Acuticoccus sediminis: one gene and its partner. The protein of the gene in region 1 interacts with the protein of each later gene in a pairwise test. Links are inferred from orthologs where the notes say so. Each region holds a gene or a part of one and is shown in the gene's direction. Other genes may lie near its edges.

The links. The genes of interacting proteins can lie anywhere in the genome.
Region 2: the proteins of gyrA (region 1) and gyrB interact in binary tests that used the Escherichia coli proteins (3 or more experiments, as listed by UniProt). The link is inferred for Acuticoccus sediminis from one-to-one orthologs.

What each region holds. Positions count from the first base shown.
Region 1 is NZ_QHHQ01000006.1:314,099-319,244, forward strand. The notes cover bases 830-4,155. They hold gyrA (DNA gyrase subunit A), read left to right. Parts: upstream 830-1,192; coding sequence 1,193-3,955; downstream 3,956-4,155. Other genes in these bases: DLJ53_RS25430 (MFS transporter), read left to right, coding at 830-1,056. In the rest of the region: more of DLJ53_RS25430, read left to right, coding at 1-829; DLJ53_RS25440 (hypothetical protein), read right to left, coding at 4,245-4,517; DLJ53_RS25445 (hypothetical protein), read right to left, coding at 4,630-4,941. UniProt on the Escherichia coli protein: A type II topoisomerase that negatively supercoils closed circular double-stranded (ds) DNA in an ATP-dependent manner to maintain chromosomes in an underwound state.
Region 2 is NZ_QHHQ01000001.1:1,219,710-1,223,704, reverse strand. The notes cover bases 910-3,995. They hold gyrB (DNA topoisomerase (ATP-hydrolyzing) subunit B), read left to right. Parts: upstream 910-1,280; coding sequence 1,281-3,710; downstream 3,711-3,995. Other genes in these bases: DLJ53_RS05215 (BA14K family protein), read left to right, coding at 3,851-3,995; DLJ53_RS05225 (phosphatase PAP2 family protein), read right to left, coding at 910-1,072. Also shown: DLJ53_RS05230 (serine hydrolase), read right to left, coding at 1-234; more of DLJ53_RS05225, read right to left, coding at 392-909. UniProt on the Escherichia coli protein: DNA gyrase negatively supercoils closed circular double-stranded DNA in an ATP-dependent manner to maintain chromosomes in an underwound state.

The sequences.
Region 1 (5,146 bases):
ACGGTCGTCTTCACCGTCTACGCCTTCACCCTGCTCGGCGCGCTCTTGTTCATGGGCTCGCTGTCCGACCGCTTCGGCCGGCGCCCGGTGATCTTCGCGGCGCTCCTCCTCCAGGCGACGGCGATGCTGATCTTCCTGCGCGCCGACGGGCTGGCCGCGCTGCTCGTCGGCCGCACGATCCAGGGCTTCGCGACCGGCATCGCGGTGTCCTCGCTCGGCGCCGCGCTGGTCGACTGCGACAGGCGGCTCGGCGCGCAGGTGAACGGCCTCGCCCCGCTCCTCGGCATGGCGCTCGGCGGCTTCGGCTCCTCGGTGCTGGTGACGTACGCGCCGGAGCCGCTGCATCTCGTCTACGGCGTCATCCTCGCGCTCTGCCTCGCCGAGGCCGCGCTCACCTTCGTATTCCCGGAGACGAACGCCGAGCGGGTGGCGACGCCGGTGTCGCTGGTGCCGCGGATCCGGATCCCGGAGGCGGCCCGCACGGCGATGCTGCGCATCACGCCGCTCAACGTCGGCCACTGGGCGCTCTGCGGGTTCGCAATGTCGCTGATGCCGGGGGTCGTCGCCCGCGCGACGGGTATCCACAGTCCGCTCCTCGGCGGGGCGATCGTGGCGAGCGTGTTTCTTCCGGCGGCGTTTTCCTCGCACGTCCTGCGCGGCGTCGCGCCCCACGCCATCGTGCGCTTCGCCGCGCCGCTGTCGATGCTCGGCATCGCGCTCGTCGTGACGGGCGTCCACCTCGGGGCGCCGGCGCTGGTGGTCGGCGGGCTGATGGTGCTCGGCCTCGGTCTCGGCGGGAATTTCCTCGCCATCATGCGCACCCTCGTCCCGCTGGCGGCGGCGCACGAGCGGTCCGAGATGATGGCGGCCTACTTCCTGCAGTGCTACCTCGCGATGTCGATCCCGGTGCTGGTCGCGGGCTTCGCGGCGCGCAGCGTCGGCCTCGCGGCGACGGTCGACGGGCTCGGCGCGATCTGCGTTCTCCTCATCGCGGCCGGCGGCGTGGCGGTGGTCGGCGGCGCCCAACAGGCCCGTCTTGCCGGCGAGAGGGCCTGACCCGCGGCATTTGCGCATAAGGGTTGCGGATAGTCCCAGCTCTTAACTGGCAAACGAGGCCTGAATCGCCTAACTGAGAGACTCCGGTAAGGGGAATGTGCGCGTGAGTGACGAGACGGCGAACGGTGGTGGCCCGATGGACCCCGGTGGCGGCAGCCCGCCCGCGGGCGGAGAGGGAATCTCTGGCGTCTCGATCACGACCGAGATGGAGAAATCCTTCCTCGGCTACGCCATGTCCGTCATCGTCAGCCGCGCGCTGCCCGACGTGCGCGACGGCCTCAAGCCGGTGCACCGGCGCATCCTCTTCGGGATGCACGAGGGCAACTACGAGTGGAACCGGCCCTATAAGAAGTCGTCCCGCATCGTCGGTGACGTCATGGGTAAGTACCACCCGCACGGCGACAGCGCGATCTACGACGCGCTGGTGCGCATGGCGCAGCCGTTCTCCATGCGCGTGCCGCTGGTGGACGGGCAGGGCAACTTCGGCTCCGTCGACGGCGACGCTCCGGCGGCGATGCGTTACACCGAGGTGCGCCTGCAGAAGGTGTCCACCACGGCGCTGATCCAGGACATCGACAAAGACACCGTCGACTTCCAGGACAACTACGACGGTTCCGAGCGCGAGCCCGTCGCCCTGCCGGCACGGTTCCCGAACCTGCTCGTCAACGGCGCCGGCGGCATCGCCGTCGGCATGGCGACCAACATCCCGCCGCACAATCTCGGCGAGGTGATCGACGGCACGATCGCCCTGATCGACAATCCCGCGCTGTCGATCATGGAGCTGATGGACTACATCCCCGGTCCGGACTTCCCGACCGGCGGCATCATCCTCGGCCGGGGCGGCATTCGTTCCTCCTACGAGATGGGCCGCGGCTCGGTGCTGATGCGCGGCAAGGTGCGCGTCGAGCCGATCGGCTCGGGCCGCGAGGCGCTGATCGTCGACGAGATCCCCTACCAGGTGAACAAGGCCACCATGGTGGAGAAGATCGCCGACCTCGTGCGCGACAAGCGCGTGGAAGGCATCTCGGACCTGCGCGACGAGTCCGACCGCGACGGCATGCGCGTCGTCATCGAGCTGAAGCGCGACGCGAACGCGGACGTGGTGCTGAACCAGCTCTACCGCTACTCGCCGCTGCAGACCTCGTTCGGCGCCAACATGGTCGCCCTCAACGGCGGCCGGCCCGAGCAGCTGAACCTCAAGGACATCCTGTCCGCCTTCATCGCCTTCCGCGAGCAGGTCGTCGCGCGGCGCACCAAGTTCCTGCTGGCGAAGGCGCGCGACCGGGCCCACGTCCTCGTCGGCCTCGCCGTGGCGGTCGCCAACATCGACGAGGTGATCCGCCTCATCCGGACCTCGCCGGACCCCGCGACCGCGCGCGAGCAGCTGATGACGCGCGACTGGCCGGCCCAGGACATGGCGCCGCTGATCGCCCTCATCGCCGACCCGCGCCACCGCCTGCAGGAGGACGGCACCATCCGTCTCTCCGAGGAGCAGGCGCGCGCGATCCTCGACCTGCGCCTGCAGCGCCTGACCGCCCTCGGCCGCGACGAAATCGGCGACGAGTTGAAGAAGCTCGCCGACGAGATCGCCGACTACCTCGACATCCTGTCCTCGCGCGCCCGCGTGCAGGGGATCATCAAGGCCGAGATGCTGGCCGTGCGCGACGAGTTCGCCACGCCCCGCAGGACCGAGATCATGGAAGGCGGGCCGGACCTCGAGGACGAGGACTTCATCAACCGCGAGGACATGGTCGTCACCGTGTCCCACGCCGGCTACATCAAGCGCGTCCCGCTCGACACCTACCGCGCGCAGCGCCGCGGCGGTAAGGGCCGGACCGGCATGTCCTTCAAGGACAACGACTTCGTGGCTCGCCTGTTCGTCGCCAACACGCACACGCCGGTCCTGTTCTTCTCCTCGCGCGGCATGGTCTACAAGGAGAAGGTGTGGCGCCTGCCGCAGGCCGCGCCGCAGTCGCGCGGCAAGTTCCTCTCCAACATCCTGCCGCTGCAGGAGGGTGAGCGCATCACCTCCATCCTGCCGCTGGTGGAGGACGAGGAGACCTGGGGCGACTACGACGTCATGTTCGCCACCACGCTGGGCAACGTGCGGCGCAACAAGCTGAGCGACTTCACCAACGTGAACCGCGCCGGCAAGATCGCCATGAAGCTCGACGACGGCGACGGCATCGTCGGTGTCGCCATCGCGACGCCCGACCACGACGTGATGCTGACCACCGCGCTCGGCCAGGCGATCCGCTTCCCCGTCTCGTCGCTGCGCGTCTTCCTGGGCCGCAACTCCTCGGGTGTGCGCGGCATCACGCTCGGCAAGGGCGACAGCATCATCTCGATGTCGATCCTGCGCCACTTCGAGACGACCCCGGACGAGCGCTCGGCCTTCCTCAAGATGCGCCGCGCCGTGGCCGGCGAGGCCGAGGCCGTGGCGGACGACGAGGAGGGGACCACCGGCGACATGCCGCTCGGCCAGGACCGCTACGCGGCGATGAGCGCGGCGGAGGAGCAGATCATCACGATCTCGCAGAACGGCTACGGCAAGCGCTCGTCGTCCTTCGAATTCCGCGTGACCTCCCGCGGCGGCAAGGGCATCGCGGCGATGGTCGTGAACGACCGCAACGGTCCGCTGGTCGCCGGCTTCCCGGTCGACGAGAGCGACCAGATCATGCTCGTCACCAACGCCGGCCAACTCATCCGCGTGCCGGTGGACGGGGTCCGCGTCGCCGGCCGCAACACCCAGGGCGTCATCATCTTCAACACCGCAGCCGACGAGCGCGTGGTCTCCGTGGACCGCGTGACGGAGGAGAGCGACGAAGACGAGAACGGTGAGATCGGCGAGAATGGCGCCGAAGGTCCCGGCGAGGACGCCGGACCCGACGAGGAGTAGCCGCACACGACGACAACGCCCGCCCCGGCTCCGGCCGGACGCGGGCGACTTCGTGTCGATTTCAGGATATCGGGGCTTTGTAGACGCACCGGGCGACGTCCATCACGCCCCGCGGGCCGGGCAGCTCTCATTGCCGACACGTTTCCGCCCGGATGTGTGCGGCCTCCCTGGCCGGACACATCCGGGGTGCATCGCTGAAACGCGCGACACATCCAGGACTTGAGCGTGTGTGGTAGGGGTGGTGAGACCCCGGACGGACGGGTTCGTCGCCTGACGCGCCGTCAGTCCTTTAGTCCACCAGCATCGTGCGTGTCCGCGTCAACGTGAACACGCCAGCGTCTTCGTCCCGCTCGACGGTGGTCTGGTAGCCACCAAACCCGTCGTGGAACTTCTCGCAGTCGGTCGTGGGGCACGCGTGGTATGCCGCGGCCACGAGAAGATCGCTTTTCTGACCCACTTTGGTCGAGACGGGAGCCACGCTGGACGCAGCCAGGGCTGCGACGAGCACGATTGCGCCCAAAACGGAGGCGAGGATCGAGCTCTTGAGAATGGCACCGTACATAATGGACCTCATGCGAACATAGGCATTAGTGTAGGCGCTCGCGGCAGATCTGCAACAGTCCCTCACAAATTTGTGCAGCATTTGAACGAGGGCGTTGACTGTTTCTTAGAAATTATTGCAGCGGAGCGTCCGCGGCAGGCATGCGGTTCAGCGTCGTCACCTGACGGGTCTTGTCGTGCGAGGCGACCGTCACGAAGCGGACCGGACCGCCGGTTTCGTCGCCGTCCGCCCAGGCCAGGCACTCGGAGCTGAGGTTCGGCCAGGCCTGTCCGGCACACAGGCTGTCGCCGACGACGGCGAAGCGATCGGTCTTCGTCGCGGCGGTGCTCTGCGACATGCTGCCACCCAGGGTGGCTGCGGCAATCATGATGCCAGCGATGGCGGTACCGGCGATCGGCGTCAACAGGCGGCGGTGTGCGTTCATGTCAATCTCCCTACTCAAGTCCAGGCGACGCAAATTCAATTAATACTGAAGCCAGCATTAACCTGTGTTGTGCGTCACAACTCGCGCGTTTCGCAGCGACCCTGAACCGCCGGCGCTTCCTCAGCGCGGCTGGGCCACCGGCCAGCGCCTGGGCGCCTCTCAGCCGGTCTATGTCAAAAAACGCATCGCCCCTGAAAGGGTTCCC
Region 2 (3,995 bases), on another replicon or contig:
GACGGCGTCGTCGACGTCCTCACGGGTGAGGCTCGGCGCGACCGGAACCACCGGCGCGGGCAGGAGCGTCCGCTCCGAGCTCCCCTGCGGCGCCGTCTGCTGCGCGCCAGCGTGCGGCGGCGTGAGGGCCGCCGCCAGTGTCCACGCGACCGCTCCGCCGATCGTCGCGACGGGCCACCGCCCTGTCCGGCCCGGGCCTCTCCGTCGGGGCGGTGCCGGCTCGAAATCACCCATGTCGTTTCATCCGCTTGATTCTATTTGTTATTTTTGGGTAGCGGCCGGAGCCGCAACCCGCAATCGTTTGTACGATACTTTCGTGCAGCGGCAATTGCGCCCATGCATTGGTTGCCCTGACGACAGGTCGTGACCCCGGCGGGCCGGATGCAGGCCTCTAGGGCTGCGTCGGCGGCGCGGGCTCGATGTCACCGCGGCGCTGCAGCCAGCGGGCGACGCCCCAGCAGCCGATCGCCCAGGCGGTCCCGGCGGTCCAGCCGGCTGCGACGTCGGTCGGCCAGTGGACCCCGAGGTAGACGCGACTGAACCCGACGGCGATGACCACCAGCACGGCGACGGCGATCACGTAGATCTTCACCGCCTGGCGCGCCTCGACGCTGGCGACCAGCGTCGCGAGGGTGAGGTAGGTGACGGCCGCCAGCATCGAGTGGCCGCTCGGGAAGCTCGCCGAGTGGACGAGGACCTCGTGCGGCACGAGGTCCGGCCGGGGCCGGTCGAAGAACTGCTTGAAGCCGGTGGAGAGGATCGCCCCGCCGGTCACGGCGAGGGCGACGAAGAGCGACGTGCGGCGCTTGCGCATGAGCCAGAGGAGGCCGCAGACCGCGATCGTGACGCCGGCGACGATGGTCACGCCGCCCAGTGCGGTGATATCACGCGCCATCTCCTCGACGGCGACGCCCCCGATCGGATCGCTGAGGTCGTTGGGGTTTCGCAGCGCCAGGAGCAGCGCGGCGTCGAGATCGTGGGTCTCGCCTTCCATCACCTCGTCGGCCAGTCCGAAGAAGGCCCACAGGCACGCTCCGACGATCAGAGCCGCCCCCAGCACACGCAGTTCCACGAACCGCCTCACCCCATCCAGCACGCCTGACCCCATGTTCGGTTTTCGTCAGGCGCAGGTTAGAGTTGGATCGGGCGCAGCAACAGGGGACGATCGCGAGGTCCGGGCAGGCCTCGCCTTTCAAACCGAGAGACGGCCCTATATATAAAGTGTTCCCCACGGTGAGTATGTGCGTCCTTCAGGGCGCGCGGTAGTTCTTCGGATGAGCATGCAAGACGCCCCCTCTGCCCAGCCTTCTGACGAGTACGGCGCCGGTTCGATCAAGGTCCTCAAGGGCCTTGAAGCGGTCCGCAAGCGCCCCGGCATGTACATCGGTGACACCGATGACGGGTCGGGCCTCCATCACATGGTGTACGAGGTCGTCGACAACGCGATCGACGAGGCGCTCGCGGGACACAACGATTCGGTCGTCGTGACGCTGAATGCCGACGGCTCGTGCACCGTACGCGACAACGGCCGCGGCATCCCGACCGACATCCACCCCGAGGAAGGCATCTCCGCGGCCGAGGTCATCATGACCCAGCTGCACGCCGGCGGTAAGTTCGACCAGAACTCCTACAAGGTGTCTGGCGGCCTGCACGGCGTGGGCGTCTCGGTGGTGAACGCGCTCTCGTCCGAGCTCGACCTCACCGTCTGGCGCGCCGGCAAGAAGCACTGGATGCGGTTCCACGACGGCGTGGCCGAGAGCCCGCTCGCCGCCGTCGGCGACGCCGAGGGCCGGCACGGGACCGAGGTGCGCTTCCTGCCCTCCACGGCGACGTTCAGCCACGTCGAGTTCGACTTCGCGATCCTGGAGAAGCGCCTGCGCGAGCTGGCGTTCCTCAACTCCGGCGTGACGATCCGCCTGATCGACGATCGCGGCGTCGAGCGGCGCGAGGAGACGATGCTCTACGACGGCGGGCTGGACGCGTTCGTGCGCTGGCTCGACCGCCAGAAAACGCCGCTCTTCGACAATCCGATCACCTTCTCCGACCAGCGCGACGGCGTGACCGTCGAGGTGTCGATGTGGTGGAACGACACGTACCACGAGAACGTGCTCTGCTTCACCAACAACATCCCGCAGCGCGACGGCGGCACTCACCTCGCCGGCTTCCGCGCCGCCCTGACGCGGCAGATCACCTCCTACGCGGACCAGAACGGGACGTCGAAGAAGGAGAAGGTGACGCCGACCGGCGACGACTGCCGCGAGGGCCTCACCTGCGTCCTCTCGGTAAAGGTGCCGGACCCGAAATTCTCCTCCCAGACCAAGGACAAGCTCGTCTCGTCCGAGGTGCGCCCGGTGGTCGAGAGCCTCGTCAACCAGGGCCTCTCCACGTGGCTGGAGGAGCATCAGGCCGAGGCGCGGATCATCGTCGGCAAGGTGATCGAGGCGGCGTCCGCCCGCGAGGCTGCCCGCAAGGCGCGCGAACTGACGCGGCGCAAGGGCGCGCTCGACGTCGCCTCCCTGCCCGGCAAGCTCGCCGACTGCCAGGAGCGCGACCCGTCCAAGGCCGAACTCTTCCTGGTCGAGGGTGACTCGGCCGGCGGCTCCGCCAAGCAGGGCCGCCACCGCGCCAATCAGGCCGTGCTGCCGCTGCGAGGCAAGATCCTCAACGTCGAGCGCGCCCGGTTCGACCGGATGCTGTCGTCGAACGAAATCGGCACGCTGATCACCGCGCTCGGCACCGGCATCGGCAAGGACGAGTTCCAGCCGGACAAGCTGCGCTACCACAAGATCATCATCATGACGGACGCGGACGTCGACGGCGCCCATATCCGCACGCTGTTGCTGACCTTCTTCTACCGGCAGATGCCGGAGCTGATCGAGCGCGGCCACCTCTTCATCGCCCAGCCGCCGCTCTACAAGGTGCGCCGCGGCCAGTCCGAGCAGTACCTGCACGACGACGCCGCGCTTGAGGACTACCTGACGACCTCCGGCATCGACGACACCGTTCTCACGCTCGCGTCTGGCGAGGTCCTGGTGGGCAACGACCTCGCCGACGTGGTGGTGAAGGCGCGGACCGTCTCCCACCTTCTGGCGGGGCTGCATTCGCGCTACAACCGCGCCGTGATCGAGCAGGCGGCGATCGCCGGCGCGTTCAACCCGGAGGCGCTCGCCGACCCCGACCGTGCGCGCGAGATCGCCGACACCGTCGCGGCGCGGCTCGACGCCATCGCCGAGGACTTCGAGACCGGCTGGGTCGGCCACGTGACCGACGACGGCGGCATCGCGTTCGAGCGCACCGTCCGCGGCGTGAAGGAATACGCGATGGTGGATTCGGCGCTCCTCGCCTCCACCGACGCCAAGCGTCTCGCCGCCTACGCGCCGTACCTGACGGAAACCTACAGCGGTTCCGCGACCTTACGCCGCAAAGACAAGGACACCGCCATCCACGGCCCGACGGCGCTGGCGGACAACGTCTTCGCGGCAGGTCGTCGCGGGATCACGATCCAGCGCTACAAAGGTCTCGGCGAGATGAACGCCGATCAGCTCTGGGAAACCACGCTTGATCCGAACGCCCGCACCCTATTGCAGGTGCGGATTTCTGAAGCGGACGATGCAGACGGTGTCTTCACGCGGCTGATGGGCGACGCAGTCGACCCGAGGCGCGAGTTTATTCAGGAGAACGCCCTGCAGGTGGAGAACCTCGACGTCTAGGTGCGAACGAAACCCTTCGCACAATCGTTGACCGTACCCGAAATCGTTCAATCCGCGTTCAGTTCGGGGCGAATAGGTTGTCATCGATCACCGGTGCGGTCTCCCCGACCGTGCCGGCCTAGCAGTCAGGAGGGGGTCCGATGATCCTTCAGAAAATGCAAAGGACCGGCAAGGTCGCGAGCCTGTGCGCCGCGATGGCCATGATGGTGCCGCTGGGCGCGCACGCTTCGCAGATCCCGGGGGTGCCGGTCGAGGCGACCTTCGCGCCGAGTCTGGCGGATCCCG